2 regions of the Anaerofustis stercorihominis DSM 17244 genome follow, and region 1 is predicted to be linked to the other one. Evidence: predicted binding sites of a transcription regulator. Region 1 holds the regulator's gene; the other holds the start of a gene.

What was found. Region 1 encodes HrcA, which represses chaperone genes, less so after heat shock. Its sites were predicted from a motif close to TGTTAGCACTCNNNNNNNNNGAGTGCTAACA; they were not measured.
Region 2: the regulator HrcA is predicted to act here: its motif matches at 8,137-8,167, upstream of ANASTE_RS05645 (Hsp20/alpha crystallin family protein).

The regions. Positions count from the first base shown of each region.
Region 1 is NZ_DS560019.1:337,566-354,382, forward strand. It holds gene ANASTE_RS06260 (beta/alpha barrel domain-containing protein) at 1-481, shown strand, start outside; gene ANASTE_RS06265 (hypothetical protein) at 589-1,011, shown strand; gene ANASTE_RS06270 (zinc-dependent alcohol dehydrogenase) at 1,039-2,079, shown strand; gene ANASTE_RS06275 (PTS sugar transporter subunit IIA) at 2,106-2,549, shown strand; gene ANASTE_RS06280 (SDR family NAD(P)-dependent oxidoreductase) at 2,569-3,327, shown strand; gene ANASTE_RS06285 (PHP domain-containing protein) at 3,329-3,793, shown strand; gene ANASTE_RS06290 (PHP domain-containing protein) at 3,806-4,204, shown strand; gene ANASTE_RS06295 (DMT family transporter) at 4,299-5,153, shown strand; gene dnaJ (molecular chaperone DnaJ) at 5,578-6,717, opposite strand; gene dnaK (molecular chaperone DnaK) at 6,785-8,641, opposite strand; gene grpE (nucleotide exchange factor GrpE) at 8,664-9,290, opposite strand; gene hrcA (heat-inducible transcriptional repressor HrcA) at 9,300-10,337, opposite strand; gene ANASTE_RS06320 (ABC transporter permease) at 10,650-12,311, opposite strand; gene ANASTE_RS06325 (coiled-coil domain-containing protein) at 12,359-13,762, opposite strand; gene ANASTE_RS06330 (ABC transporter ATP-binding protein) at 14,017-14,721, opposite strand; gene ANASTE_RS06335 (DNA alkylation repair protein) at 14,799-15,512, opposite strand; gene ANASTE_RS06340 (fumarate hydratase) at 15,649-16,491, shown strand; gene ANASTE_RS06345 (Fe-S-containing hydro-lyase) at 16,493-16,817, shown strand, end outside.
Region 2 is NZ_DS560019.1:203,865-220,681, reverse strand. It holds gene ANASTE_RS05710 (Mrp/NBP35 family ATP-binding protein) at 1-100, shown strand, start outside; gene ANASTE_RS05705 (Dabb family protein) at 111-404, shown strand; gene ANASTE_RS05700 (CBS domain-containing protein) at 494-1,195, shown strand; gene ANASTE_RS05695 (trimeric intracellular cation channel family protein) at 1,204-1,857, shown strand; gene ANASTE_RS05690 (DUF1307 domain-containing protein) at 1,921-2,376, opposite strand; gene ANASTE_RS05685 (helix-turn-helix domain-containing protein) at 2,567-3,682, shown strand; gene ANASTE_RS05680 (PLDc N-terminal domain-containing protein) at 3,684-3,893, shown strand; gene ANASTE_RS05675 (ABC transporter ATP-binding protein) at 3,894-4,811, shown strand; gene ANASTE_RS05670 (ABC transporter permease) at 4,808-5,566, shown strand; gene ANASTE_RS05665 (GntR family transcriptional regulator) at 5,666-6,037, shown strand; gene ANASTE_RS05660 (ABC transporter ATP-binding protein) at 6,040-6,882, shown strand; gene ANASTE_RS05655 (ABC-2 transporter permease) at 6,883-7,521, shown strand; gene ANASTE_RS05650 (DUF4180 domain-containing protein) at 7,672-8,034, shown strand; gene ANASTE_RS05645 (Hsp20/alpha crystallin family protein) at 8,275-8,724, shown strand; gene ANASTE_RS05640 (helix-turn-helix domain-containing protein) at 8,764-9,162, opposite strand; gene ANASTE_RS05635 (NAD(P)H-dependent oxidoreductase) at 9,309-10,592, opposite strand; gene ANASTE_RS05630 (S41 family peptidase) at 10,864-12,081, shown strand; gene ANASTE_RS05625 (HAD-IA family hydrolase) at 12,098-12,745, shown strand; gene ANASTE_RS05620 (HAD hydrolase-like protein) at 12,755-13,402, shown strand; gene ANASTE_RS05615 (hypothetical protein) at 13,431-15,488, opposite strand; gene ANASTE_RS05610 (hypothetical protein) at 15,497-16,201, opposite strand; gene ANASTE_RS05605 (helix-turn-helix domain-containing protein) at 16,614-16,817, opposite strand, start outside.

The DNA.
Region 1 (16,817 bases):
AACATTAGAACAAGTCTGTTCCATCACGACATCAAAGGTATCTGTACATTTGCAAGTGATGGATCCTTTGAAATATTTAAAACCTATTTCAAAAATGGATAATATTGATATCGTACATATCCATATAAATCATTTAAAAGATCCCAAAAGAGTCATAAGTGCCTATAAGAAAGCGGGTATCAAAACAGGTATCGGTTTAAGCAACTACGATCTGGATTCAAATACAAACAAATATTTTGAATTGGTAGATTCCGTATTGGTACTTACGGCATGTTACGGTGATCCGTTGCAGGAATATTCAATAAAAATGGAAAATTACGTAAAGGATATCATCGATAACACATCTCTTGAAATGTGGGTTGACGGAGGTATAGATCTGGATAGACTTACTCATTTAAAAGAAATAGGTGTTGATGCCGTAGTTTTGGGAAGAGCTGTATTTGGGGATAAATATGCGGCAAAGATGATATTTGAAAAATAAAAATATTATCCAATTTAAGTAACTTCCATAAAGATATATCCCTTTGACCTTTGATTAATGTGATATATCCTAAATATTTGTATTATATACAAAGTGAGAGTGATGATATGAAAACTTTTAGATTAAGCGAAAAGTATAAGAAGCATTATATATTGATAGGCAGCGGTTTTTTGATATGTTCTATTTTTATATATATATTCAGACTCGATTATAAATTTATGGGAAGTATGAAATTCTTGTTTTATTTCGTTTCTTTACTGCTGAGCTTCATGTATTTATTCCGACACAAGATAAATAAAATTATTCTAACAGAAAAAAGCATAATTTATTATGACGGTATAGCTCCTAAAAAGACTTACGTTTTTAAAAATATAAAACAAGTGGAATACGGATTCAAAAAGAAGATACGTGTCCATCTCATAGGAAGAAGGATCGTAGCTATACCTTATGTCTTTAATGACTTAGATACTTTTATTGAAGGTTTAAAAAAAGCAAAAGTAAAAGTAGTAAAGAATGATAGATATAACTAAACGACAATAAAAGAAAGAAGGATAAAAATGGAAAATCAAATGAAAGGGATTTGTCTGAATGAAGACAGGACATTGCAGCTTAAGAATTTTCCTGTTTCACCCCCTACACAAGGGTTCGTAAGAGTAAAAATAAAAAGAAGCGGGATATGTGCCTCCGATCTGGGATATATCAAATACGGTGCGAAAAGGCTCGAGCTTCCCGTTATTTTAGGCCACGAAGGCTGCGGGATAATCGATGAGATCGGTCAAGGAGTAAAAGGTTTTGAAAAAGGTGAAAGAGTCGTTGTAATGACTACATACGAATTATGCGGTAAATGCCGATACTGTAAAATGGGTGCCACCAATCTGTGTATAAAAAGAAAAGGGATAGGCTCCAAAGTCAATGGTATGTTTGCCGATTACGTCACGGCTCCGTCTTCCAGCCTTATAAAAATGAGGGATCATGTCACATATGAAGAAGCTTGTATGACGGAACTTACAGTTTGTGCGGTTCATGGAATAGTTGAAACCGCAAAAGTAAGAGCCAATGATTGGTGTCTGATATCCGGCCCAGGTCCCGTAGGTCTCATTACTGCGCTCGTAGCAAAAGCCTACGGAGCAAGAGTAATTTTAGCGGGACTTTCAGCTGACGAAAAAAGGCTAAAAAAAGCTAAAGAGCTTGGTATAGACATCACAGTAGATATTTCAAAAGAAAATTTGGAAGATATCGTTTATAGTAAAACAGAGGGATACGGAGTCGATATAAGCGTTGAATGTTCGGGGAACTATAAATCCATGAAAACGTGTATAGAGCTTACTGCCGGCAGAGGGAAGTTTCTGCAAATGGGGATAATGCATGAAATAGGCAGCATAGATATGTGGCTTGTTTTACATAAGGAACTGAAGATATATTCATCTTTGAGTCAAGTACCTCAAAGCTGGAAGACCGCTGCCGATCTGATAGCAGAAAAAAAAGTAGATGTAAAAGCATTGATATCGAAAACATATGGATTGAATGACTATAAAGAAGCATTTGAAGCTGCCGCCTCAGGTCAAAATCTCAAGATCCTATTTGATCCCGAGATTTAAATTCTTTTATATTTGGAGAAAACATAATGAAATTAAAAAAGGTTTTAATCATAGAAGGTGATGCATCGAATTGGCAGGAAGCAATAAGCCTTACAGCAGATGAACTATTCAATAATGGGTGTGTAAAAAATACTTTTAAAGAAAATTGTATCCTAAGAGAAAAACAGTTCCCTACGGGACTTCCAACCAACGTTGCGGTGGCTATTCCTCATACCGATGCCATACATGTGATCGAGAATGCCGTATGCATTTTAAAACTCAAAAAGAAAGTTTTATTTAACAGCATGCAAGATCCAAATGATACAGTAAATGTTGATTTTGTCTTTAACATGTCGGTAGTTGACGATAACAAACAGCTTCAAATGCTGCAGGAGATAATAAAAGTCGTTCAGGACAGCAATTTTTTAGAAAAAGCAAAAAAAATGCCATTGCAGGATTTTAAAAACATCCTGCAGAAACAATGGCTGTAAAAATAAAGAAGGTATATAAATGAGTTATGAAATAGATCTTTCAAATCAAGTTGCTCTTATAACAGGTTCCGGAAAAGGTATCGGAGCGGAGATCGCCTCTGTATTGGCTTCTGCCGGGGCAACAGTGATCATAAATGATATCATGGATGAAGAAATGTGCATTGAAACATTGAATAATATATCTCAAATAGGACCTAACCCTTATTATATAAAATGTGATATTTCCAATGAAGACGATGTAAAAAGCATGATCGAAACAGTTAAAGAAAAATTTGGACGTCTGGATATAATAGTCAATAATGCCGTTATTTCAGTAAACAGCGGAGCGTCATATGACAAGATGTTTGCTGTCAACGTCAAAGGGGCAGCCTACGTAACAGAAAATAGTTATACGTTGTTGAAAGAAAGTAAAGGCAAGATAGTAAATATAGTTTCCGCCTCCGTTTTTATGGGAAGGACAGAAAGTAAAGAATACGTATCGACTAAAGCAGGCGTATATGGTCTATCCATGTTTTATGCAAAGCATTATGCAAAAGACGGGATAAGGGTAAATGCAGTTGCACCTGCCGTTGTGGTAACGGATCTGATGATAAAAAGGTATGGGAGTAAAGAAGCTATACTTGAGCATTACAAATATAAAATGCCTTTGGGACGAGTCGGTTATCCAAAAGATACCGCAAATGTCGTTTTATTCCTGGTATCTCATATGTCAGATATGCTTACGGGAGAAGTACTTTTCGTCGACGGAGGACGTATGCACATAGGTCATAACATATAAAATGAAACTTATTGATTATCATATACACACCGATTTATCAGGAGATTCCAATGCAAAATTGGAAGATATAGTACACACTGCCATCAAAAAAAACTTAAGTGAAATAGCCATAACGGATCATCTTGAAGTAATACACAGTGACGGACCTTACAAAACAGGCAATTACGATACGACCGAGCCTCTGTTCTATCCCGTCAAATGTGTACCTCCAAAGCTTCCGATAAATAAGGATTTCTCAAAGCTGAAAGAGAAAATAAATATAATAAACGAAAAAAACAGGGGAAAGCTTAAAGTCTTATTCGGAGTTGAAATTTCGCAAGCCGATGCAGACTTGGAGTTCTCAAAGTCATTTATAAAAAAGAACCCTTTCGATATAATATTATGCTCCACTCATTCTTTGGAAAAAGATATCGACTTAAATTATATCGACCTTTCAAAATGTGATATCAATGATATATATATATAATATTTGGAGAAAATGTACAAGCAGTTAAATGAATTTTCGGATTTTGATATAATCAGCCATATTAACTACATTATAAGATATATTTATAAAGATACGAAGATAAGATTTGATTATTCTCCTTATGAAGACTGTCTAAGAGAAATAATAAAAAAAATAGCTCATATGCAAAAGGGCATAGAGATAAATACATCTGGTTTGTTTCAAGGAGTAGATGAAACTTTTCCTTCTTTATGGCTGGTAAAAATTTTTAAAGAATATTCAGGAAAAATAATAACAGTAGGCAGCGACGCACATAATCCGCAGGACATAATAAGAGGCTATAAGTATGCCTTGGAGCTTTTAAAGCTGGCGGGATTTACGAAAATAGCTTCTTTTGAAAAAAGAAATATAAAATTTATCAATATTGAATGATATATCACGATACTTTCGTGATGTATGCTTTTGTGCCGGATATGAAAAGCATATCCGGCATTTAATTTAAGAAATAAAAAATAAGGATGAAGTCTTGAAAACAAAAATAAATGCAAATATATATATTTTATTGGCTGCCCTATGTTGGAGCAGCGGAGGAATACTGGTAAAAATAATTTCCTTCGATCCCTTCAATATAGCTTTTTTCAGAGCCCTTATAGGTCTGATAGCCTTCGGTATATACCTTAAAAAATCAATACCTAAACTTAATAGGAAAATAATCTTAAGCGCCCTTTGTATAGCAATGACCAATGTATTGTTTGTTATAGCAAATAAACTGACATTCGCCGCAAATGCAATAATACTTCAGTATACAGCTCCCATATTTGTGATATTTATGGACTTTTTTATAAACAAAGTAAAAGCAACCAGACACCAACTTTTAACAATTCTTTTATGTACAGTAGGGGTCGTGTTATTTTTCTTCAATGATATAGGAACAGGAAAAATAATAGGAAATTTAATAGCTTTATTCTCAGGCATTACCTTTGCAGGAGTATTTTTTATAAATAGATTTAAAAATTCTTCGACGGTGGACTCTGCTTTCTTATCAAACTTTATGATAGTAATCGTTTTGCTACCTTTCGCTATTATCAATCCCATCAAGTCTATAACAATAAACGAAAGTATAGCTGTTTTCTTACTCGGGACGATTCAGGTATTTATGGCTTATATATTTTTCTCAAAAGGAATAAAAGGGACTTCATCAATAAATGCTTCTTTAATTTCCATCATAGAAGCTGTATTAAATCCTTTATGGGTAGCTATCTTTTTCAACGAACTGCCTAATACATTATCTTTTATAGGTTTTTTTATAATAATTTTTGCATCAATATATAATACATTTAAAGAAAATACTATAGAAACCGATGTAAAAAACTCAAAGTAAAATGTGTTTTTCGTTATATATATTTTTTGGTCAACATCTTTTTAATAACCTATATAATTATATTAAGATGTAGCATTTACCCTTGGAGACAAACTATTTATAATATAAATTAAATAAAAGTAAAATTATTATATGATGTTCAAAAAAATCAAATATAAATATAATAAATTTTGAGAGCTTAAAAAATAGATTAAAAGAAATGAAATCAGAAATGAATGTATAAATTAAATCATTTTAATTATTATTATGCAGAATTGTACAATACTAATATGTTGAAAATAAGTTGATATTTAAAATATAAATAAACCAAGATATCAAAAAAATATTTACATGAACGAAAAAATATAAGCGAATAATCAGTACTAATACAAATGATAACCAAATCTAATACTTAAAACTAAAAAAGACCGCAGTTGCGGTCTTCTTATTTAAAATTATCTTTTACTTTATCCCAAAAGCCTTTGCTTTGCTCGTTGTTTTTATCGCTTGAAATATCCGAAAATTCCCTTAATTTTGCCTTTTGCTTTTCATTCAAGTTCTTTGGAACTTCAACTTTGATTTCAACGTATTCATTTCCCTTACCGAAACCGTTAGGGTTTTGTACCCCTTTGCCTTTAAGCTTGAATACCTGTCCTGACTGTGTTCCTTCAGGTATTTTAAGTTTAACTTTACCGTCTACAGTAGGAACCATTATACTGTCTCCCAATGCAGCCTGAACGAATGTAATAGGGATCTTGCAGTATATGTCATTTTCTTCTCTTGTAAATATAGCATGCGGCTTAACAGAAATATAAATATAAACATCTCCGTTAGGTCCGCCATTCTTTCCTGCTTCGCCCTCTCCTCTTAGAGGAAGTACACTTCCGGTATCTACTCCCGCAGGTATCCTTATGGAAAGAGTTCTCTGTTTCTTAACAGTCCCCTCGCCACCGCAGGTCTTACAAGGATTAACTATTTTCTTACCGGTACCGTTACATTCATCACAAGTTTTGACCGTTTGAACCGTTCCAAACAAACTTTGCTGAGTTACTCTTACCTGACCTGTACCATGACACTTATCACAGGTCTTTATATCAGAGTCGTTTACCGCACCTTTACCTCCGCAAGTATCACAAGTTTCTGTCCTTCTTATTTTGATTTCTTTTTTACATCCAAAGACAGCATCTTCAAAAGAAAGCGTTAAATTGACTCTTAAATCTCTGCCCTTTTGACGAACGTTTTGTCTGGAAGCACCGCCTCCGCTAAAACCTCCGCCGAACATAGAACCAAATATATCACCAAACATATCTTCAAAGCCGCCGAACCCGGCACCACCAAAACCTGCACCTCCCATATTTGGGTCGAATGCATCATGTCCGAATTGATCATATTTGGATTTTTTATCAGGGTCGGATAAAACTTCGTATGCTTCATTTATTTCTTTAAATTTCTCTTCCGCTTCTTTATCATCAGGGTTTCTGTCCGGATGATATTTCATAGCGAGCTTTCTGTATGCTTTTTTTATCTCGTCTTCGCCGGCGCTTTTATCTACTCCTAAAACCTCGTAATAATCTCTTTTTGACATTATTATTTACTCCCTTATATATTATGAAAAATCACCCTGCGGCTTAGGCAGGGTGAAGTTAGACAGTTTATTTGTCGTCGTCATCTACTACTTCGTAATCTGCGTCTACTACGTTATCGTCTTCTTTGGTTTCGCCGGCGCTGCCATTTACATCTGCGCCAGGAGCAGCACCTGCACCGTTCCCTGCTTGTTCAGCATATAGTTTTTCAGCGATTGGATATAAAGCTTCACTTAATTTTTCTGTTGCTGATTTGATAGCCTCAACATCAGAACCTTCTAATTTTTCTTTTAAATCTTTGATTGCTTCATCTACAGGAGCTTTTTCTTTATCGGTTACTTTATCTCCTAGATCTTTTAATGTCTTTTCAGCATTATATACGGCTGCATCAGCATTATTTCTAACAGTGATTTCTTCTTCTTTAGCTTTATCTTCGCTTGCATATTGTTCAGCTTCTTTAACGGCTTTATCAATATCTTCCTGACTCATATTTGAAGAAGATTGAATTACAACATTTTGTTCCTTACCCGTACCTAAATCCTTAGCTGTAACATTTACGATACCGTTAGCGTCGATATCAAATGTAACTTCGATTTGTGGTACTCCTCTAGGAGCTGATGGGATTCCTGTCAATTGGAAACGTCCTAAAGTTTTATTTCCGCTTGCCATACCTCTTTCACCTTGAAGTACATGGATATCTACTGCTGTTTGGCCGTCTGCAGCTGTAGAGAATACTTGGCTTTTCTTTGTAGGAATAGTAGTATTTCTTTCAATTAATTTTGTAAATACTCCTCCAAGAGTTTCGATACCAAGTGATAAAGGAGTTACGTCAAGAAGTAATACGTCCTGAACATCACCGGCAAGTACCCCGCCTTGGATAGCTGCACCTATAGCTACACATTCATCAGGATTGATACCTTTGTCCGCATCTTTTCCCGTAATTTTCTTAACTGCTTCTTGTACTGCAGGGATTCTTGTAGAACCGCCCACCAATACGATTTTATGGATTTCGCTTGCTGATAGACCTGAGTCCGCAATAGCTTTTCTAACAGGTTCCATTGTAGCTTCTACAAGATCAGCTGTAAGTTCATCGAATTTAGCTCTTGTTAATGTGACATCTAAATGTTTTGGACCTGCTGCATCCATTGTAATAAACGGAATATTGATTTGTGCTGTAGTTTTGCTTGAAAGTTCGATTTTAGCTTTTTCCGCACTTTCTTTAAGTCTTTGCATAGCCATTTTATCGCCGCTTAAATCAATACCATTTGTCTTCTTGAATTCGCTAACCAAGTAATCGATTATTTTATTATCAAAATCATCTCCACCTAAGTGGTTATTACCGTTTGTAGCCTTAACTTCAAATACTCCGTCTGCAAGTTCAAGGATCGATACGTCGAATGTACCGCCACCAAGGTCGAAAATCATTACTGTTTGACTTTGTTCTTTATCAAGACCATAAGCTAAAGCTGCTGCTGTAGGTTCGTTGATAATTCTAAGAACTTCAAGACCCGCAATCTTACCTGCATCTTTTGTAGCCTGTCTTTGAGCATCTGAGAAATAAGCAGGAACAGTAATAACTGCTTTAGAAACTGTTTGTCCCAAATAACTTTCTGCATCTTTTTTAAGTTTTTGAAGTACAAAAGCAGAAATTTCCTGTGGTGTATATTTCTTGCCTTCGATATCAACTTTATAATCGCTTCCCATATGTCTCTTTATTGAAGCAACTGTCTTTTCCGGGTTTGTTACTGCTTGGTTTTTAGCAACTTGACCTATTAGTCTTTCTCCGTCATTTGTAAATGCAACTACTGATGGTGTAGTTCTTGCACCTTCCGCATTTGCTATAACAACGGCTTCGCCGCCTTCCAATACTGATACACATGAATTTGTAGTACCTAAATCGATACCTATAATCTTTTCTTTACTCATCTTTCTTACTCTCCTTATTCCTTTATTTTAACTTATTTACCTTGACCATACTCGGTCTTAAGACTTTTTCTTTGTATATATATCCATCTTGAAAAACTTCAAGAATGATATCATCTTCTTTATCGTCCAATTTTTCCACCGCTACCGCATAGTGTTTATTTGGATCGAATTTTTCATCAAGAGCTTCTATTGTTTCTATACCTTCATTTTTAAGTAATTCAGTTAGCTGTGTAAATATCATATTTACACCTTCATAGAAACCGCTTTTTTTATCTGCTTCACTATCCAAAGCCCTTTTAAAATTATCAATTATAGGAAACAAACCTTCCGCAAACTTAGATGTTGAATATATGATCATAGCTTCTTTATCTTTACTTGCTCTTTTTTTGTAATTATCAAAGTCAGCCAAGAGTCTCATATAACTGTCATTTAATTTATCATATTTTTCTTCCATGCTTTCTTCCTTGACTTCCTCTTTTTCTTCAGGTTTACTTTCCTCTACGCTGTCCTTAACTTCTTCAGCTGTTTCTTCCGTCACTTCTTCCTGATTAACATCCTTTTTCTCATCTTTATTCATATTTTTTTTCTTTTCTCTCTCTTCTTTTTCTTTTCTAAGTTCATTTATATCTTTAATATTATCATTACTCATTTAGTTACCTCACTTTTTAAAAATTTTTGTAATATGCTTGGTAAGCTCATCACTTAAAAAATCAAGTGTCGAGACTGCGTAATCATAATTCATCCTTGTCGGTCCGATAACACCTATAGTTCCTACCGTTTTACCGTTTAGCTTATAATTTGCGGTAATAATAGAACAATCGTTAAAGTCCTCGACTTTATTTTCATTTCCTATCACTATATGGATATCACTATCGTCACTATCAACAGAAATAGCACTTTCAAGCGCCTCTTTACTGTTAACCGAATCTATAAAATGCTTTGCCCTTTCTATATCCCCGAATTCGGGAAAGTTTAGTATCTTACTGACTCCTCTGGCATATATCTTTGAAGAATTGGTATTTTCAACCAAACTTCTGAATACCGGCATTATTTCCGAAAGTATCCTGTTTTCCGTCTCACTTAATCCCTCAACCAATTCACTTAATAAGTTGACGGCTTCGTTCGCAGGTCTGTTCTTTATTATAGTGGTGAGAGCATTATTTATTCTTTCTATCTCTTCAAGTGTGACATAAGTTTTAAGCCTTATTTCAGAATTTTTTATCAGCCCTTCTTTGGTAACTACTATAAGCATTACCCTATCTTCTTCTATATAAACAATCTTAACATCTTTTACATTAAGAGAAGATAATCGCGGTGCCATGACTAGTGATGTGTAATTGGTCATTTTAGTAAGTATATTCAAAGTTTTTTCTATCGTATTATTAAGTTCGAGCATATAATTATCATATTCTGCTCTGACAGCCTCTCTGATTTCAGACTCCAAAGCATTCTTTTTCATGAAGTTATCAACATATAATCTATATGCACTGGTAGAAGGAATTCTTCCGGCAGAAGTATGAGGTTTTATTAAAAATCCCATTTCTTCAAGGTCCGACATTTCATTTCTGATAGTTGCCGAAGATACCCCGAGATTGTACTTTTTCTCCAAGGTCCTTGAACCTACAGGCTCGGCTGTTTTGATATAATCATTTATGATAGCTCTTAAAATATTAAATTTTCTATCGTCCCAGTTCATTTTCCTTTCTCCTTCTTATTAGCACTCCTCAAACCTGAGTGCTAACACTGTCATAAATATACCACCAAGGAAATACTTTGTCAATAGATTATAAAATTAATTTTCATTTTTAATTATATTTTAATCTTTACCTTATTTTAAATAAAGAACACTGAATATTCTTTACTATATTTACCCTATAAACCACAAAAGAATACATATTAATTTATCAAATAAAAACTAAAAAAGAAAGAAAAATAGGAAGAAAATCTTAAATTTTATTAATTTATATTATTAAATAGCAATATAAAAAAGAGAAGTAAAACTTCTCTTTTATTCCACACTTTTAAGTGATTCGACCATATTGATTTTTTTCAAAGTCTTTTTCAGGAACAGATTGACAACAAACGCAAATACTATCGTTAAAACTATCCCATATATATAACTCGAGAACAAAATACCTTTATAAAACTGAACAAAATCTACGGCTACTGTATTCATAAGGTAAATATGAAAGTACTTTCCTACTATACAGCCTACTATAATACCCAAAATATTAAGTATTATATTTTCTCTTACTATATAAAAGTTTACTTCATTATTATAAAAACCGAGCACTTTTATAGTTGCGATCTCTCTTATCCTCTCGCTTACATTTATATTATCCAAGTTAAACATTACGACAAATGCAAGCATGCCAGCAGCAATAATTATAACAACTATAACAAAATCCAAACTGTCCAGCTGTTCTGCGAAGTTATCCGCCTGCCTTTTATTAAAGTTGATGCTATTGATATTTTTATCTTTAAGCAAATCTTTACTTATATTATCATAAGTAGCTTCATCATTATGAGCCAATCTCGATAAAATCAAATTTGGAGTTAAATCCTCATTCATTGTAGATTTATAATATTCTTCACTTAAAAACATATAATGATAAACATAGTTATTGATTATATTTACAACAGGGACTTCAAACTCTTTATCATCCATATTTTTGATTTTTATTATATCGCCTTTTTTGATACCTGCTATTTCACTGAGCCTGCTTGTAATTATAACCCCGCTTTTCGGCATTTGAACGGTTTTATCCGACTCATAATCGTTTAAATAGATATAATCGTTGACCGCACTTTTATCTATGGGAACCATCAAAGAAAATGAGTAGTCTTTTTTCTTTCCTTCCACATTATAGGTGTCCTTATAAAATAACTTACTGTCTTTTATTTCCTTATCTTTATTGAATGTACTCCTTATATCATTAAGCTCTTTAACCGTTATATCGGTATCCAAAGACGTTTCCATATTATAATTCCATACTTTGTTATACTGCAAGTCAACAATACCGGATATGGAATACCTAAGTCCAAATCCCGCTATCAAGAGTCCGCAGCATGCCCCTATACCCACTACGCTCATAATAAGACGCTTTTTATACCTTACCAAATTTCGTATTGTTATTTTCCATTTAAAGCTTATCTTATTCCATACAGCTGGTATCCTTTCCAGGAAGGTTTTTCTTCCGCTTTTCATTACTTTAGGTCTAAGCAAACTGGCACTTACTTCTTTAAGGTCACTATTACATGCAAAATATGCACTTAGTACCGTACACATGACACCTATAAATAATGATAAAGCAATATATGAAGGATAAACCACGGTTATCAGATTAGGTGTTTTATAAAGTATCCTATACGCATTATAAATCATCTTAGGTACGAAGGTAAATCCGATTATAAGACCTATCACACTGCCTATAAAGCTGGCTGAAAACGCATATACGATAAACTTCATACTTACAGCCCATTTACCGAAACCAAGAGCCTTTAAAATACCAAGTTCCGTTCTTTTTTCCTCTACCATTCTAGTCATTGTCGTCAAACAAACCAAAGCAGCAACCAAAAAGAATATTGCTGGGAACACTTTTGCTACCGATGTTATTTTCTTTGAGTTCTCAGAATAGCTGAAATAACTTTCATTTGCGGTTCTGCCCAATGTATACCATTTTACTTCTTTTAAATCATCGACTTTTTTCTTTAGCTTTACCTTATTTTATTTTCTGCTTTTATAAATTCATTATCAACCTTTGCTTTATTTTTATTATAATCTCTATAACCTTTATTTAATTTTTCTCTGCCCTCTTTAATTTGCTTTTCCGCTTTTTTGAATTCCGAATCCGCTTTGTTTCTTTGTTTTTCTAAATCTTTATATCCCTGTTTTACTTTTTCTTTTGCCTTTATCAATTCTTTTTGGGAAGATTTGATTTGGTTTTCGCTTTTTAATATTTTAGCTTCCGCAATGTCAAGCTCTTTCTGTTTTTTATCTAGTACATCTTTCAGATATTCCTTTTCCTGCGCAGTCAGACCTGCGACGTATTGTTCAAACTGTAACTTACCTTGTTCAAATTCTTTTCTCGCCTTAGTTACTTCTTCTTTTGCTTTTTTTAATTTCTTTTCATTAGCGGGTATTTCTTTTTTTGCCTTATCTAAATCCCTCTTTGCCTTTTCCAACTTTGATTTAGTATCTTTTTTAGTACTTTTTAATTCATTTTCACTTTTAGTTAATTTTGCCTTACTATCATCCAATGTCTTTTTAGCTTTATTTAATTTATCATTGGTTTCTTTTTTCTTCTTATTTAACTTATCTTCCGATTTTTTTATCTTCTTATAAGCCTTATCTTTTTCTTCCTGTAATCTTTCTTTACCTCTATCATCGGTTACTTTTTTTATATTATCTTTATAATTATCTATTATATTTTCATATTCTTCACTGAAACAATTTACTTTATCTAAATTATTTAGGGTAATATACAAATCAGTATATACGCTGCTGTCAAAAGAATTTTTATTTAAAATCAAAAATGTATCTATACTCCCGTTGCCAAGTGTGGAAGAACCGTAATCATCATCGGTAATATAATAAGACCAAGAAGCACTGCCTACGATCTTTAATTTTTTAACTTTTAATTTTGCTCCGGAATGCTCTTCAACAGTTAGCACATCACCTAATTTATAGCCTTTAAACTCCATATAATTATCGGAAATAACGCATTCATCATCCTTATTGGGATATGTCCCCTTAATAAGTTCATATTTCATCATATTTATGTCTTTATAGTTCGGCATTCCAAAAGCTTTTGCAACTATACCGTCATCACCATGTTTTAATAATAATTCAGTAGAATACGTTGCAAATATATCTTTTGTATTCCTGTCATTTTTTATCGCTTCAACATCTTTTTTATTAAAGCCATATGTAGACATAAAATTAATATCATATAGATTTGTATCTTTAAAATATTTATCCGCGGTAAATTCCATCTGAGGACCGATAACTCTTAAACCCACAAAAAAACAAACACCTAATAACGTGATCAATAGGATTGAAATAAATCTGTTTTTAGTTGTCTTGATTTCTCTGAATAAGTCTTTTAATAAAGTCTTCATTATTTACCTTTTCTATAAATATAATATTTACTTTATAATTTAGCATTAAACTATTTGATAATTAAAAATGCTCTTTAAAACTATATAATGAAAAATATGCGGGTCGGGGTAGTAGTCGTTTATATAAAAATCGGGTAGATTTTTATATAAAATCCGACTACGTAAAAAGCCTCCATGGCGTTTGAATGGAAGGGTTTTATCCAATATTTTTGCCTTCGGAAAAATATTGGTCGACCTTAAAGTCGAAACCATATTTACCATTCAATATCCTCTACATTTTTAACATTTTCGTTTATGATTATATCGCTTATTTCTCCGTTTTTTACTTTGATTATCTTATCAGCCATTGACATGAGTGCAAGATTATGAGTCACGACTATAACGGGGATATTGTTCATAAAACATATATCTTGCAAAAGTTTTAGTATGGACTTTCCCGTCTTATAATCGAGAGCTCCCGTAGGTTCGTCACATAAAAGCAGCTTCGGATTTTTTGCCAATGCCCTTGCTATAGATACCCTCTGCTGTTCTCCTCCCGAAAGCTGAGAAGGAAAGTTATCTTTTCTGTTTAAAAGCCCTACATCTTCCAGTGCTTTCTCGGCTGATATTTCGGAGTTTGATATTTCAGTGGCAAGCTCTATATTTTCCTTTGCGGTAAGATTTTGTACTAAATTATAAAACTGAAAAACAAAACCTACATCATATCTTCGGTATGTTGTAAGTTCTTTTTCATTAAATGAACTTATATCTTTACCTCCTACAATAATACTCCCATCGGTTATAGAATCCATCCCTCCAAGAAGATTGAGAAGAGTCGTTTTGCCCGCACCGCTTTGACCTACGATAATCGTAAATTTACCTTTTTCTATTTCAAAGCTTACATTATTAAGAGCCGTCGTGGTATTTTCTCCGCTGCCGTAAATCTTACTTACATTTTTAAATATAATATTATCTGACATATAAAACCCCTGCCTTTTTACTTATAAATATTATACTATCAATTTAAACATTTTCATATGTATTTTAATAAGAAAAATCAAACATTACTTCCCATTTTTGATTTATTGGAAATAAGCCTTGTCCGCCCTTCGACTTTAACCAATGTATTTAATTCTTTCAAAGCATTATTCCCGATCCATACTTTTGATTTTATGCCTGATAATATCAATTTATTTGATACTTTTGCTGATTTATCTTTCCACTCCATATCTTTTTTACCGATTTCTTTAAGTGCCCACAACACTGCCTTTTTTACATGTTCCCTGTCATCATCGCTGTTTTCTTCTATTATTTGAAGCATTTTATTTAGAGCTTCATCATCAGCTTTTTTATTATGAATAACATAAGAAGCAATAAGAGTAAATGCAGCCCTTTTATAATATAGTTTTTCACTGCTGCTCCATTTATATATAAGATCTTCATATCCTTTTATTTTAATGATTATATTCTTGCATAAGTGATCACATAAATCCCAAGAAATGACATCATTCATTATTTCTTCTATATATTCAAGCGTGACTGACTTTTTATCCATTATCAAAACAGATAAAAGCATAGCCTCGTGATATCCGCTTATCCAAAGTTCTCTTGCAAGGTCGTTATCCTTTTTAATATTCTTACTAAATTTCCTTAAATCCGCCATAGGAACACCTATACATCTGTCTTCGGGAATACCCAGTTTAATAATATTTTTCTTATACTTTTCATCACTCATTTTTTTAAGCTCATTGATTATTTCATTACTATTCATAACGCTTCCCCTTTATTAAGTATATTTAAATCAATTATATAACAAATCAAAATTTTTACTATTACTTTATTTCACAAGTAGAAAATATTTTTCTGCTGTGATATACTAAAAAATATAATAAATTTCAGAGGTTATTATGAGAGAAATAGATACCGGTTTAGTAAGAAAAACAGTAAAAGATTTGATATTAAAAGCGAATATATTCCTCTGTCCGGATATAAAAAACGAGCTGATCAAAAAAGAAAAAGAAGAAAAATCGGAAATAGGAAAAGGACTTTTAAATGTAATAAACGAGAACATAAAAGTCGCGGCAAGAGAGAACTGTCCTATTTGCCAAGATACGGGGATGTGTATCGTTTTTTTGGAGGTCGGACAGGAAGTTGTATTTAAAGGCAACTATATTTATGATGAAATAAACGAAGCAATAAGAGAAGCTTACGAAGAAGGATATTTCAGAAAAAGCGTAGTCGGCTGTCCGCTTAGAAGAGAAAATACAAAAGACAACACTCCGGGAATCATATATTATAATATAGTAAAGGGAGATAAGGTAAATATCAAAGTAATGCCAAAAGGTTTCGGCAGTGAAAACTGCGGAGCAACGAAAATGCTAAAACCCGCCGACGGTTATGAAGGTGTAGTAAATTTTATTTTAGACACGGTAAAGAATGCGGGAAGTAAGCCTTGCCCTCCGATGATAATAGGAATAGGAATAGGCGGAACCATGGAAAAATCCGCACTTATGGCAAAAGAAGCATTGCTTTTAGATATAAATCATAAAAATGAAGATCCCTTTTACGCTGAAATGGAAGAAGAATTATATACAAAGATAAATAATCTTGGGATAGGTCCGGGTGGACTTGGAGGAACGACAACAGCTTTAGGGGTAAATATTTTAACTTACCCTACCCATATAGCGGGACTTCCGATAAGTGTAAATATAGGATGTCACGTATCGAGACATACACAAACGGAGATATGATATGGAAAAGAAAATAACATTACCTTTGACCGACGAAGAAATATTTAACTTAAATGCAGGAGATAAAATATATTTAACGGGAACCATATATACGGCGAGAGACGCAGCTCATAAAGAAATGATCGAAACGATCGAAAAAGGCGAAGAACTTCCCTTTGATATAAAAGGCGCGTGTATATATTATGCGGGTCCCTGCCCGGAGAAGCCGGGAGAAGTAATAGGTTCATGCGGTCCCACAACATCCGCAAGAATGGATAAATACACTCCTTTACTCCTTGAAAAAGGACTTAAGCTCATAATAGGAAAAGGCGAAAGAAACGATGAAG
Region 2 (16,817 bases), 130 kb from region 1:
TATAGACCCGGAAATAGCAGAAAAATGCGATAAAGGCGAAATCGAAGATTTGAATAAAAACTATGTAGATAAAGCCATAGAAAAGTTAAAGGAACTATAGGAGGATATATATGATAAAACATATCGTTTGTTTTAAATTAAAAGACAGCAGTGAGAAATCATGTAAAATGGCTAAGGAAACATTGATGTCCATGAAAGGTCATGTAGATATGATCAAAGATATTAATGTGGGTATAGATTTCCTTCATTCCGACAGGTCTTATGATATCATTTTGGAAGTTGTTTTGGATAATGAAGAAGCTCTTGAGGCGTATCAGCATGATCCATATCATGTGGATGTGGTAAAGACTTATATGCATAAAGTAAGAGAAACGAGTATTGCTGTAGATTATGTAATAGATTAATTTTAAAGGGACCTAAGCAGGTTCCTTTTTATTATAAATTTTTATTTTTTTATAAATAAGTATGTGTATAATATAGAAAGGAGGAGCTTATGAACAGAACAGAAGAATTCTTGCAGCTCTATAAAAAATTGGAACAGACAGCTGTTATGGAATATAATTTTCCTAAGGACGGAAAAAGTATAAGCAGGTTAATAAATTTAAAATGTTATAAACATATCAGAAGAGAGTTGGAATACTGCAAAGAAATAAGAAATATACTTCAGCATAATCCCAAAGTAAACGATGAGTATGCGATTGAACCAAGTAATGCCATGATAGAACTGTTATCTAATATTTTAAAGCAAATTGAAACTCCAAAGAAAGCTATAGAGTTTGCTGTAGATTACAATGATATAATAAAAGCTTACATTGGTGATAATGTAATGGATTTTATGAATAAAATGGATAATAAAAAAATAAGTCATATTCCAATAATGAATGAGAACGGGATTGTCCGAGGTGTATTTGGAGAAAATACTGTTTTTCAGTGTGTGCTTGATGAAGGTATAGATGAGATCAATGATAAAACCAGATTTTTTCATATAAAAAGATATTTATCTCTCGATAATCCGATACTCGAAAAGTTTCTTTTTGTACATAAAAATACTTTAATGATAGAAATAGAAGATATGTTATATAATGCATATAAGAGAAATGAGAGGATAGGGGCTATCTTCATTACGGAAAATGGGAAAGAAATTGAAAGATTGATCGGTCTTATTACTCCATATGATGTAATAGGATATAAATAGGGAGAATTATGAATTTTATTTTTACGGAACAGTTTATAAATATATGTGAAATTATTGGTATAATAGCTTTTGCAATTTCCGGAGCCATGGTTGCCATAGAAAAAGACTTGGATGTATTCGGTGTTGTCGTTTTAGGCGTTACAACCGCTCTGGGAGGAGGAATAATAAGGGATATCATACTTGGTATGCTGCCACCGAATATGTTTACGAACGGAACTTATGCGGCTCTTGCGGCTGTTGCCGCTTTGGTGGTATTTATTTTTTCTTATTATAATTATAAATATATTGAGGATCATATAAACTTATTTAACAATGCTCTTAATGTGTTTGATGCCATAGGACTTGGTGTATTTGTGATACTTGGGATGAACTCGGCTATTTTTGCGGGATTTACCTATAATAATTTTCTTCTTATTTTTGTAGGTGTCATTACGGGTATTGGAGGAGGAATGCTCAGAGATATAATGGTCTCGGATATACCCTTTGTTCTAAGAAAAAGGATCTATGCTCTTGCCTGCATCGTTGGAGGAGGCGTTTATTTGGTACTGCTTAAAAATAATGTGAATTCTGATATATCTGTTCTTATAGGTATTTTTTCTATTATATTTATAAGACTTCTTTCAAGAAAATATAAATGGTCTCTTCCTAAGGTAAAAAAATAATTTTTATCAATATTTGTAATAAAAAAATGCAGTTAAATAAACTGCATTTTTATTTTTTATATACTATTCTTCTAATGTCCAGCCTGCTTTTTGTAGACTTTCTTTAGTTTTATCCAAAGATAATTTTGTTACCTCACCGCTTGAACCTGTTACAGGAAGCAAGCCTTTTGATATTACTGTTTTTAAAGTTTCCTCGTCTGTCGGTATAATGATTGTTTCTACGATCTTATCTCCGCTTTCTTCTGCCTTATATGTAATACCCTTGATATTCTTATAAGTATCTTTTGATTCTTCAACTACTTTTTTTAATTGTTTTATTTGGCTGCTGTTAAAGTTTTTTGTGTTTATTGTAGAAGTTTGCGTTAATTTTATAATCGTATCACCTTCTGCATCAGCAACCATCTTTACATCAACCCCGTTCGAACTGTAATTAAATGTTGCTGTTTGTGCTTTAGAACCGCATCCCGCCATTATGAATACAAGACCCAATGCCAGTATTACTTTTAGAACTTTTTTCATCTTTTTCGTTCTCCCTATTTTATTATTTTTTCTTAATTAAATCGTAATATATAGTATAAAATTTGTCAAATTATTTATAAAAAAATTATACATTAAATCAACTAATAATTGATTTTATCAACTAAAATTAACTTTAAATCCATTGTTTATATTTCCTTTACTAATATAATAATATTAAGAGGTGAATAAAATGAAAGAAATAAACATTTCAAATATATTAATTGAAAAACGAAGAGAAAAGAAGCTCACTCAGGAAGATGTTGCAAATTATATGGGGGTTTCCAAGGCTTCTGTTTCGAAATGGGAGACAGGAGGAAGTTATCCGGATATAGAATTACTTCCAAAACTCGCAACCTTTTATAATATTTCTTTGGATGAGTTACTTGGATATAATCCAAACCTTACAAAAGAAGAAATAAGAAAAATCTATCATAGCTTAGCAGATGATTTTGCAAATGAAGATTTTGATAATGTATTCAATAAATGTGATGAAATAATAAAAGAATATTATTCATGTTTTCCTTTGCTTCTGCAAATGGTACTTTTACTTATTAATCATTATGCATTAGCCGGCAATGAAGAAAATTCTCAAAAAGTCATCAATACGATTTTAGAATTATTGAAAAGAATAAAAAGTGAATGTGAAGATATTTCTATAGTAAAGCAAAGTGTTATTTTGGAAGCGAATATATATTTAATGACCGGAAAGCCCGATCAAGTTATAGAACTTTTGGGAGAAGAAATAGTTCCCACTGCTAACAGCGATTCTCTTATATCCAGAGCATATGAGCTGATGGGAGATTATAAAAAAGCAAAAGAAATCACACAGATAACTATATTTCAAAATTTGATGGATTTGGTCGGGAATATGCTTGTATATCTTTCCCTAAATCATGATAATAAAGAGGTTTTTGAAGAGACGTTAAAAAGGCTTGAAAAATTAAATGATACTTATCATATAAACAGATTAAACCCTAATTCCATGATCCAAGTTTACTATACTGCCGCAAAATTATATATGAGTTTTGATGAGTCCGATAAAGCTATCAAGATAATCAGGAAATATAAAGATGTTGCTGTAAGAGATTTATTTCCATTAACTCTTCATGGAGATGATTATTTTGATATGATAGATACTTGGTTTAAAGATTTTGACTTGGGGGAAAAAGCTCCCAGAAGTGAAAAATCCATTAAAGACGATTTAGTGAATTTAATTGATACGGAGCACGACTTTAAAAGTCTGAATGAAAGTAAAGAATTTCAGAATATACTTAATGAATTAAAAATAAATTTAGGAGATAATTAAAATGAATACGATTAGTAATATAGGAGAATATTTACCATTTTTGATCCCTATTATCATAATAGAATTGGTACTTATGGTAACAGCTTTAATACATGTGCTCAGACATGATAACTATAAAATTTTAAACAGACCTGTTTGGATTGTTATAGTTGTATTTATACAAATAATAGGTCCTGTAATTTACTTTGTTTTCGGAAGAAGTGACGAATAGATGGATAGCTTAATAATAGAGAATTTATCAAAGAGTTTCGGCTCCAATAGAATAATAGATAGCATTTCATTTTCTGTCCCTCAAGGTTCGATTTTTGGTTTTTTGGGAGAAAACGGAGCCGGAAAGACAACGACGATGAAAATGATATTGGGGCTGCTTAAAAAAGATGACGGGATTATCAAAGTTTGCGGAGAAGAAGTTTATTACGGAGAAACCAAAACGAACAGATTTATAGGATATCTTCCTGATGTTCCCGCTTTTTATGGATATATGAAACCAATTGAATATCTTAAATTATGCGGTGAAATAACGGGGATGGACGGTAAGATATTAAAGAGAAGAATTGAAGAATTATTAAATCTAGTGGGACTGGAAAATAATAATAAAAAAATAGGTGGTTTTTCCAGGGGAATGAAACAAAGGCTTGGGATTGCACAGTCATTATTAAATGAACCAAAACTTTTGATCTGCGATGAACCGACTTCAGCCCTTGATCCTGTTGGAAGAAAAGAGATCCTTGATATACTTCTTAAAATAAAGGGGAAGAGCACTGTTATCTTTTCAACACATATTTTATCAGATGTTGAAAAGATATGCGACAGTATAGCAATTCTTCATAAAGGTAATATCGCACTTAGCGGCGAAGTTGAAAAATTAAAACAAGGCAAACGAAAAGATGTTTTGTCCATAGAATTTACTGAACAAACGGATTTAAATAAATTTATGATGTTTGAGAAGATACTTGATTATAAAGAGCATATAAATGTTGAAGGAAAAAATGTGTTGATATCCTCAAATAATATCGGTAAAGTACAAAGATATGTACTTTTTGAACTGGGTAAAGAAAATATACTTCCTGCTAAAATAGAAATATTAGAGCCTACTTTAGAGAATTTATTTATGGAGGTGGTAAAATGAAAAGTTTTATAGCCTTTACAAAAAAAGAATTTTTGGAGCTTTTTAGAACATATAAAATACTTATAATATTGGCAGTATTCCTTGTTTTTTCTATGATGAATCCGATAATTGCAAAGATTACCCCTTTACTTGTTGAAAATTTTATGCCTGCAGGAATGAATATTACAATACCTGAGCCGAGTGCAATGGATTCGTGGATGCAGTTTTATAAAAACTTGCCTTTGTGTCTTATCGTTTTTGTGATTGTATTTTCCGGGATTTTGACGGTCGAGATAAGTAACGGTACTCTTATAAATATGCTGACTAAAGGTTTAAGAAGGGCAAATGTTATAATATCTAAACTATTGACCATGTTAATCATGTGGACTTTTGCATATTTATTATATTTTATGGTTACTTATGTTTATACGATTTATCTTTTTCCCGAGAATATAAATAATATAATATACGCAGCTTTGATGTATTATATATTTGGAATACTTATAATATCCGTTATGATATTTGCAAGCAGTATGTTTAATAGCAATTATGGTGTGTTATTATTTACCGGGGGAGTAACTGTGATATTATTCCTTATAAATATAGTTCCTAAAATACAAAAATATAATCCTTTGATGCTTATCAATGATAATATGTCATTACTTCAAAGTAAACTGTCGGTCGGTGACTTTAAATTTGCTTTAATGACATTAACTGTAATGTGCTTTGTATTTATTATATCGGCAATACCTATATTTAATAAAAAACAGATATAAAAAATAAGCCTAAATAAAAGGCTTATTTTTTTATATTTTACTTGACATATCTGTTATATCTGTATATACTGTATATATACAGAAAAAGAGGTGAGGATATTGGATATAATTATTAGTAATGTCGACGATAAACCAATATATGAACAAATTTATACACAAATCAAAAATTTGATTGTTTCCGGGAAATTAAAGGAAGGCGATCCTCTTCCTTCCATAAGAAGTCTTGCAAAGGATTTGAGAATAAGTGTCATAACCACAAAAAGGGCTTATGACGAACTCGAAAAAGACGGATATGTCTATACTTTAAAGGCAAAAGGGTCTTTTGTTAATAAAAAGGACACAAAGCTTATTAAAGAGGAAAATCTAAAAAAAATAGAAGATTATATCAAAGAGATAATGGTGCTTGCAAAAGTATGCGATCTTGATAATGAAGAATTACTTGAAATGTTTAAGCTTATGGCGGAGGAATAGAAATGAATGCTATTGAAATTAATAACTTAACCAAAGAATATAAAGATTTTAAATTGGATGATATAAGTCTAACCTTACCAAGCGGGTATATAATGGGGCTTATAGGAGAGAATGGTGCAGGAAAAAGTACAACGATCAAACTTCTGTTAAATGCTATAAATGCAGATAAAGGTGAAATCAGCATTTTAGGAAAAAGCAATAAGGATAATTTTAAAGTTACAAAAGAAGATATTGGTGTAGTTTTAGATGAAGCTCATTTTCCCGAAGGTGTCAATGCAAAACAAGTTAATGTGATAATGAGAAATACTTATAAAAATTGGGATGAAAAAGTATTCTTCGAATATATAAATAAATTTTCCTTGCCTCTTAAAAAGAGTTTTAAAGATTTTTCAAGAGGAATGAAGATGAAGCTTATGATTGCGGTTGCTCTTTCCCATGACGCAAAGCTATTGATTTTAGACGAGGCTACAAGCGGACTCGATCCTATAGTAAGAGATGAGATATTGGACTTATTCTATGATTTTACAAGAGATGAAAGTCATTCGATCTTAATTTCTTCGCATATAGTTTCCGACCTTGAGAAGCTATGTGATTATATTGCATTCCTTCATAAAGGAAAATTATTATTCGTAGAAGAAAAAGATATCCTTCTTGAAAAGTACAGGATACTGAAATGCAGTAATGCCGAGTTTGACGATATTGACAAAGATGCCGTAAAAGGTGTAAGGCGAACGGACTACGGAGTAGAAGCTTTGGTATTAAAAGATAAGGTAAATAACGCTTTTAAACTTGAAAAACCAAATATTGAAGATATTATTGTTTTTATGGCTAAGGAGGTTAAATAAATGAAAGGTCTGATTATTAAAGATTTGTATGAACTTATAAAGCAGTGCAGATTTGTTGTTTTATTATGTTTGGTTTATATGATAATAGCAATAATGGGTGAAAGTTCAACATTTTTCTTGGCATTTGCTATAGTATTCATTTCAATGCTTCCTATTACGCTTATGGCTTATGACGAAAAAAGCAAATGGGACAGCTATGCGATCACTATGCCATATACAAGAAAAGAAATGGTTTTAAGCAAATATATATTGTCGCTTATCGGGATACTTTCTATGAGTATTTTATATTTGATACTAAGAGGCACAACATTATTGATCATGGATGGAAGCTTATCCAAGTTACCGGGTATGATGACTTCAATGCTTCCTATGATACTTGTTGCCATACTTTTCAGTTCCATAAACTTTCCTATTATATTTAAGTTCGGAGCGGAAAAGGGAAGACTTGCGATGATCATCCTTTGTGCTTTAGTAGGAGGTATATTTGGAGCCAGTGCAGCTAGTGCCGAAGAAGGCGGAGATTTCTTTGTCAGTATATTTTCGAGTATACCGAATATCGTTTATCCTATTGCCGCAGTGATTTTACTAATAATTTCATTTTGGATCTCAGTTAATTTCTATGAGAAAAGAGAATTGTAATTAAAAAAGACATCTTTGATAAGGTGTCTTTTTTATGGGGCACTATGCCTCACTGCGTGAGATTTCGCGCCCAGTGATTATTGTACAATAAATGTGGATTTTAAAATGAAGTCGTGTTAAAATTTAAATACTAAATAAAGGAGATAAAATATGAAAATATATAATATAAACAAAAATAACGAAGATATTTCTGTGGTTGAAAGTGAAGATATATTAATAAATGATGTAGGTTCCGGGCTTGATTTTGCTATGGAAGTTTCCAATATGACGGGAATAAATAATATAATTTTGAATAAGGAAGCTGTAAATGATGTTTTCTTTGATTTAAAAAACAGGATGCTTGGGGAACTATTACAAAAGTATATCAATTATAATATAAAGATAGCTTTTATCGGAGATTTTTCGGGATATGATAGTAAGGCTTTGAATGATTTTATATACGAAAGCAACAATGGCAGAGATTTCTTTTTCGTAGAAGATATTGATATCGCTGTAGAAAAGATGACTAAATAATATTTAGGAATATATAGATTATAAGAGATATGTTTGGTTTATTGTAACATAATATCGGTAAATTAAATATAATAATACAAAATAGCGAAAAATATTAATCAAAATTAGCACTCTAGTCTTGACAGTGCTAATCAAAAGTGGTATATTATAGTTGAACAAAGAGGAGGACCTTTCAAAAGAGATTTAAATCCAAGTAGTTCAAAATTTAGGAAGCATTTAATATGATGGGAGGAATGACTTATGATGTTACCTAGAATTTTGTCAGAAAGCTTATTTGATGATTTAATGGACTTTCCTTTAGAAAAAGATTTCTTTGGCGGTAAAAATCCTTTATATGGGAAACGCGAAAAAAATCTTATGAAGACCGACGTAAAAGAAAAAGACGATAACTATGAAGTCGATATTGATTTACCGGGGTTTAAAAAAGACCAAATTTCAGCTGAATTAAAAGACGGATATCTAACAATTAGTGCCAGTAAAGACCTTGACAAGGAAGAAAAAAACAAAGAAGGAAAGTACATCAGAAAAGAACGTTACAGCGGTTCTTATGCCAGAAGTTTTTATGTTGGAAGTGATGTTAAGGAAGATGAAATCAGTGCTAAGTATGAAGATGGAATATTAAAAATGGTTATACCTAAGAAAGATGTAAAACAGATAGAAGGTAAACGAATTATTTCTATAGAGGGATAACATATAAAAAGGACTGTCATTTATGACAGTCCTTTTATTTTACTGTTCTTTATTTAAAAGCGTAATTCCGATACAAACGAGGGATAAACTTAAAAGTGTAATGCTGTCATTCACATTTGTTTTTCCTATAATATTTAATACCAAAACCGCGACAGCCAAAGCAAATCCCACACATTTGAAAACAAGCATTATAGTATCTTTTATGTTTGATTTGTCTGTTTTGCTTATTTCATTATTGCTGCTTCCCAGTAATTTATTGGGGTCGATATCCAAAATATCCGCTAATTTGGGTATCAATGATATATCCGGATAAGAAAGTCCTCTTTCCCATTTTGATACCGCTTTATCTGTAATATTTAATTTGTCGGCGAGTTCCTGCTGAGTCATGTTTTTTTCTTTTCTGAGACTGCTTATGAGTCTACCCATTTCGTTGTCCATTTAATTGCTCCTTTATCTTTGATTAATTATATTATAAATTATCATTAAAATAAAGGCTATCCATACAAAGTAGAATTTGGTAAACCTATGGTTTAGTTCCTATTTATAAAAAAAGAAACCCTTATTTTAAGGATTTCTTTATGTTATTATTCAAATATATTATCTTGTTCTTTTCTGAGTTTTACAACAAGTGAGTTTTCATCAAGAATAACATCATCATAAGTTATTACTTCGCCTTTTCTAACATCTTTTGCCATATATGTATTAGAATTTATAAGTCCTATAGGAAGAGCATTCAATTCCTTTGCAACTTCTCTTTTATCTATAGTTCCGTAAGTTGAAAATCCTCCGATACCATCGATTTTTTCTCCTTTTTTAAGGTCTTTCTTTGCTACGGTTATCGTTTCGCATACCAAACCGTTCATTGGAACTATTGTATTTGCTTTATCAAGGACCGCTCTTGCAATTGTAAGTGGTGTTTCCATTCCGCATAAATGATAAGGTCTGTATAATACGTAATTAGGTCCGTCACCTATCCTTAAATACTGAAGTTCGTGATGAACGAATTCAAGATCTGTTGATATTATGCAGAATACTCCCGGTGCAATACCGTTTACCCATTCCACAACTCCGTAATTATTTAAAATACCACCTTCTTCTTTCAAAGATAATATTTTAACCAATTCTTTGATATCGCTTTTTGGTCCGTGACCTCCTCTTACATCCGGAACAAGCCCTGTAGAGTTTGCCATACAGCAAAGTTCAACCATATTTTTTGTTCCGTCCGAGAAAGAACACTGCATTTTGGGGCTAACACCTCTGCTTATTGCATAATCTCTTATACTGTCAGGTGTGCATGAGTGGTCTACCTCATTGTTTTTACCTTTACCGATGACTTTGATATCGAATGCCAAAGCTTCGCAGAAATCAAACATTTCTTTTACCGCACCCGGTTCGTCTCCCGCACTTCCCGTATATATAACACCTGCTTTATCCGCTTTTTGTTTTAGTATCGGTCCTACTACTACGTCTGCTTCAACGTCAAGCATTATGATATGCTTTTCGTTATTTATTGTATCTATTGCTATTTCCGCTCCGATATCCGTAAATCCTGTAGCGTCTACTACCGCATCTGTACCCTCTACGAATGAAGCTATGCTTTTATCTTCGCTGACAACGATTTTTCCTTTATTGATGGCGTCGTTTGCTTCAGATAATTTGTTTGTTATTATGTAGTCATCTTTTGTTATATTGGATTTAGTGAATGCGTATAATACTTTATCCACATCTATATCACAAATCACGGAAGGTGTCATTCCCTTCATTTTATAAAGCTGGCTAATCAATCCTCTGCCCATTTGTCCTGCTCCCACAATACCTACTTTAATAGGTCTGTTGTTTTCTTGCAGTTCTTTTAATCTGTAATTCATTCCTAGCATAAATTTATTTCCTCTTTTCTCTTAAACTTTTTACAAATCCCCTCAAACTTGTACATATTTAAGCAGGATAATTATAACACCATATTTTATATTTATACAAATTTTAATTAAATTCTAATTAATATGATATATTATAATGCTTATAAAATAAGCATAATTTCAATATTTATAAAAAATAAACTTTTGTAATAAATATTGATATTAAAGGGACATTGACATATAATATAATAGTTAAAAAATAGCATTAAAAGGAAGTTCATTTATGGAAAATAATAAAAAAAATAAAGGAAAGATAGTAGTCATCGGTATCGTTGCGGCTATAGTGATAGTGACTAACTTACTTACCTTTTTAATAACATCTTCTTGTAATTTGGCAATAGGAAATAAAGTTCTTATAAATACACCAAGTACTACGAGTGCTAAGAATATAACAAAATTGGTATCACTTGAAAAACTACTTAAAGAAGATTATTATACCGAGTTAGATGAACAGAAATTATGGAATTATGCGTTTAAAGGTTTATATGCGGGAACCGGAGATCCGTATTCCACTTATTATACCGAAGAAGAATTTAATTCTTATACCGAAGGATTTGACAGTAATTATTCCGGTGTCGGCATACAAATAATGAATAATGAAAATAGTCAAGTAATAGTCGATTCTATATTTCAAGGTTCACCTGCGGAAAAATCAGGTATGAAAGCAGGGGATATAATAACAAAAGTGGATGATATGGATACCACAAAGGCTTCCACTTCAGATGTTTCTAAAAAGTTAAGAGGAAAAACTCATACAAAAGTAACCGTTACCGTTCTTAGGGATAAAAAAGAAATAACAATGGTAATCACCAGGGACAAGATCGATATGAAGAGGGTTTCCGGTAAAATGATAGGTGATTTGGGTTATATAAAAATAACCGAATTTACCGATAAAGTAGGCAAACAATTTGAAAATTATTATAATGAATATACCAATAAAAATATGAAAGGTCTTATTATCGATTTGAGGGATAATCCGGGAGGCCTTGTAAATGAGGCTACCGAAATAGCTAACTTGTTATTAAAGGAAAACAGTACGATTATTTCTACGACTAACAAGTCAGGAAAGACTCAGACCGTAAAAGATACCACAAGCGAATATGCTAAGGTTCCTATTGTTGTCTTAATAAATGAAAATTCTGCCTCATCTTCGGAAATTTTATCTTGTGCATTACAGGACAACAAAGTGGCGACGATAATGGGAGTTAAATCATATGGAAAAGGAATAATCCAAGAAGTAAAATCTCTTCTTGACGGTTCGGGAGTTACAATAACTTCAGATGAGTATGTGAGTCCTTTAGGACATAAAATTCATAAAAAAGGCATTACGCCTAATCAAACAGTAAAACTAAATAGTAAGAAATCATTAAATCAATTATCTGAAAAAGAAGATAATCAACTACAAAGTGCTATTAAATATTTAAAACAAAATATAAAATAATAAAAGGAGAAAGAATATGGGATACAAATATGTAATATTCGATTTGGACGGAACGATCGTTGATTCACAGCTTGGAAGCTGCAAGGGATTTCAAGGTGCACTCAAAGCGTACGGTGTAGAAGAAAGCTTGGAAAACATTAAAAAATTATTGGGACCACCTCTTTCAAAGACTATCATTACAAAATACGGTTTTAGCGAAGAAGACGGAAAAGCGGCTATGAAGCTCCATTTTGATTATTTAAAAACTAAAGGTATTTTTGATGCTGAGTATTATGACGGGATGTTTGAAATGCTGGATAAGTTAAAGGAAAATGGCATAAAAATCGCAATAGCTACGAATAAACCCGAAGAAATTTCCATTAAGCAGTTGGAACATTTAAAATTAAAAGATTATTTTGATTTTATTGTCGGAAACAATGAAGCACAAAATAGAGGAACAAAAGCTGAATTTATTAAAATGGCAATGGACGCTATAGGTGTTGTTGATAAAAAAGAAGCAGTAATGGTAGGGGACAGATACAATGACCTTGAAGGCGGAGTTGAAAACGGACTCGATACAATAGGTGTTACATATGGATATGGTTCAGTAGAGGAAATCGAAGGATGTAATCCTACTCATATCGCTAAAACTCCTTTGGATATTGCAGATATCGTATTAGGGTAGGTATATATTATGGGATATAAATATGTAGTATTTGATTTAGACGGAACAATAGTGGATTCACATGAGGGAATATGTATATGCTTTCAGCAAGCACTTAAATCAGCAGGTATCGAAGAGAGCGTCGATAATATAAGGAAATTGCTCGGACCTCCTCTTTCAAGAACCATTATCACAAAATATGGTTTAAGTGAAGAAGAAGGTGCCGCGGCAATGAAAATACATATGAAGAGATTGAAAGAAAAGGGAATATATGAATGTAAGATTTATGAAGGTATTCCAAAACTTTTAAAAACTCTTAAAGAAAATGGGATCAAAATGGCGATAGCTACCAATAAACCCGAAGAACCTTCTATCATGCAGCTTGAACATTTTGATTTAGCTAAGTATTTTGAAATTATTATCGGTAATGATTATACTCAAACCAGAGGAACAAAAGGTGACTTTATAAGAATGACTCTTGAACATATGGGTGTAGAAGATAAAAAAGAAGCAGTAATGGTAGGGGACAGATATAATGACCTTGAAGGAGGAGTAGAGAACGGACTTGATACAATAGGTGTTACCTATGGATACGGTTCTAAAGATGAAATCGATAAGTGTAATCCGACTCATATTACAGATACTCCGCTTGGGATACTTGATATAGTATTAAAATAAATAAAAAAGACCGATTTCACGGTCTTTTTTAAATTGTGATATTACTGAACTCTTCGTCCATTTCGTCATCGCTGAAGTTAAGCTCATCATCTTCTTTATCCTTTACCGATGCGATTTCTTTTAGCGCTTCGGCTTCTTGATGTTCATTATCCTTTATTGTATCTATGTTTTCTTCGACTTTTAATACTTCTGCTTTTAATTTATTGAGTTCTTCGTCGATGTCTTTATCTCTTGCTCTTCTTTCGATATTTAATAATTCTTTTTTAACCTCGGCTTCGAGCTTTTCTATTTTGCTTGTTGTTTTTGCAAGCTCTCTCATTATTCTGTCCAGCTCGCTTTCAGCTTTCTTTTTTTTGAATACTTCCTCTTTTTTAAAGGGTTCCGATTTTGCCACTTCTTCTATATCAAAATTTTCCAGTTCTTTTATCAGTATCTCTTCATCATCTGAAGTTTCTTCGATTACCGTTTCCGTATTTGTTTCTCTAACGGCTTCAGCATGTTCTTCTTTTAATATAGGTTCTTCTTCTGTTCCTGCTTCTGTTTCTTCTGCATTGATTTCGTTAATTTCTTCTATGATTTGAGTTATATCTTCTTCATTTTCCTCTTCAATGATTGAATATTCTTCATTAAGCTCAGTAGCTGCGGTTTTCTCTGTTTCTTTTATAGCTTTTGTATAAGTATCATTGATATCAGTTATTGGGGCAGACTTTATTAGTTCTTTTTCATACCCTTTATCTTCCGTCAATTCAAATTCATTTATATACCCGTAGATTTCTTTTTCTTTATAATAGGCTTCTCTTCTTGATTTCAAACCAAACCTTAATAATAATTTGTTTAAGTTATAAAGCTGTCTGAACCCAAAGTTATAAATGAGCGTAAATCCTATAAATTCCAAGCTTTCCGATATATTTATGTTTTTTCTTAAGGATACTTTGTCGGTTATATGAAGGAGTATATTTTTAGCTATATCAAAACTTATATATAAAAGCATAAAACAAAGTAATGTCAACGGAGAAATCACTTTTATTATTGTAAATAATACGGATAAGATGATTATAGGGAATTCCAGTATGGGATTTATTATACTCGTGAATAAATCGTATAACCTGCTTATGGTATTATATGGATTTGAATTATTTATGTCTTTCTTTATGATATATCTGTCTATGATGTCGTCGGTGACGTATTCGTGTATATCATCTATTTCTTCAAAAGCCAATGCGGCATAATTGATTTTGAAATCATTATTATATTCTTCGGTAAGTCTTTGTTTCAAATCGTTGTTTGGATTTGATGTTTCACAGTTGAAACCTCCGACTTCACGTATTTTCCCCAAATTGTATAAGGTAAAGCTGTTTCCTATTTCTTCACCGCTTAAATATTCAAAATTATAAGTCTTTTCAAATAACTTGTTTTTTATGTTTCTCAGAATGGAAAAGCATGAGAAGAAATTATGTGTCTTTATACCCTTATATTCAAGATTTTCTCTATGTATATAGCTGTCATCTTTGATTATCCCGGAAGTAAAAAGAGTGTTGTCGTTTATAAGGAATTCTCTTGTCAGCTTTTTGAGTGCGTTTTTTTCTATAAAGATATTTTCTTCTATAGCAAGTATCAAATCGGCGTTTGTGTTATCCGCGGCTGCATTGATACCGTTCCATTTGTTTGTCTTTTCCGTGTTTAGAAGGTTTATTTTATCGCTTTTGTATATTGATATTATTTCGCTCTTATTGGTTTTATATTTTATACTTTCGATATTTTTCTTTAAATCGAAGTATTCTATGATTTTTCTTGAAAATTTCAAATCACCGGAAGTATTTACTATATATATGTCGTAATTATCATAATTCAAACTTAAAAGATTTTTTACCTTTAACATGAACTTATTTATGTTAGGTTCGGCATTCAGTATTAGAGATATTTTCTTTGATTTTTTATCTTCAATGAGTTCTTTATATCTTTTGTTGTTTTTATGGATTTGTCTGAATACCAGAACGGAGGGGATAACTCCCGCAAAGAGAGATACTATCCCATACATAAGGATATATATCGTCATTATTATAAAAATTATGTATAAAGTGTTCATATATCCTCCTAACTTTCCAGATAATCTCTTAAAGTGAGTTTTAGTTTTATATTATCGGTTTCGTCTTTAAGTCTTTTCAGTACGGGAAGCAGTATTTTCCTGTCTTTGAATTTATTGAGTGCGGTTTTGATTTCTTCAAAAGAATAATCTGCAAGTTTATCGCACGTAATCACTACTGCTTTCGCAAAAGTATTTATGTCGCCCCTAAGAGATATTACAGAAAAAGCGTGAGTCCTTATTCTTTTGGAGTTGCTTTTTAAACAGTTTAAAAGAAATTCGTTTGCTTTTTCGTCTTTTATGTCATATGAAGCGGTAATGGTTATCAAGTCATTCAGGTCATCGGAATAACTGTCTTCATATATGAAGCTGACATTTTGATTTATTTTATTATTTATTTCATCCATGAATTTTCTCGTAATGGTTTCATGGTCGGTATCAGTGAGAACTTCTTCCGCCTTTTTATAAAATAAATCCTTCATAGCTTTATCTTTATTTATATTCAAACATATGAATTCTATGGTTTCGCTTTGAGGGAATTTCCCGTGGGATAGATTATCGAAGCTTTCCGTGACAGCTATGATAAATTTTTTTATCTTGATATTAAAAATTGCATTTTTGATTTTAGCGAATAATGTTGATAATGAAAAATACAATATCACAATAAGCAAAATCATTAATATTGCAGTGAGTACGATCAATGTAAATCTGTTCATATTTCCTCCTGAAAATCTACTTTAGTATATCATAATTCGATTTCTTTTTCAAAGAAATGACATAATAAGGGGCTCTGCCCCTTTCATCCCGCCATTTTTTGCTTGTCCAAAAAATGGACAAAACGACCCCGCTGGGCGCGGTGCCTAAGCCTTCGGCAAAAGGGATATTAAACTTACTAAAGTTATTCACCCGCATATTACCTAAAAGATTTATTACCTTAAATATAAGATAAAACTTTTCAAGGTAATGTGTGAGATATAGGTTATTTCACAAAACGCGGGCGATATTCAAAAGCAAACCGCAAGTTTTCCCAATGACCGCTATCCCGCCGCATATTGCACTAAATAGAATATTTAATATATTTATAATAAAAAAGAACCCAAGGGGAAAACAAAGGTTCTTTTTCATTATTTATTTTTCCTGATCATAATCCCTGTTTTTAAACGGTTCATAATCAAAAAATTCATATAAGCTTATGTCGAGAGCATCACAAAATCTAATTATAAGTTTTAATGACGGTGAAGAAGACTTCCCGTCTCCTATGCTGTAAATACTGGTCGTAGGCATTTGATGTTCCCTGCAAAATTTATTTATGTTTGTACCTTTTTCTTTTAA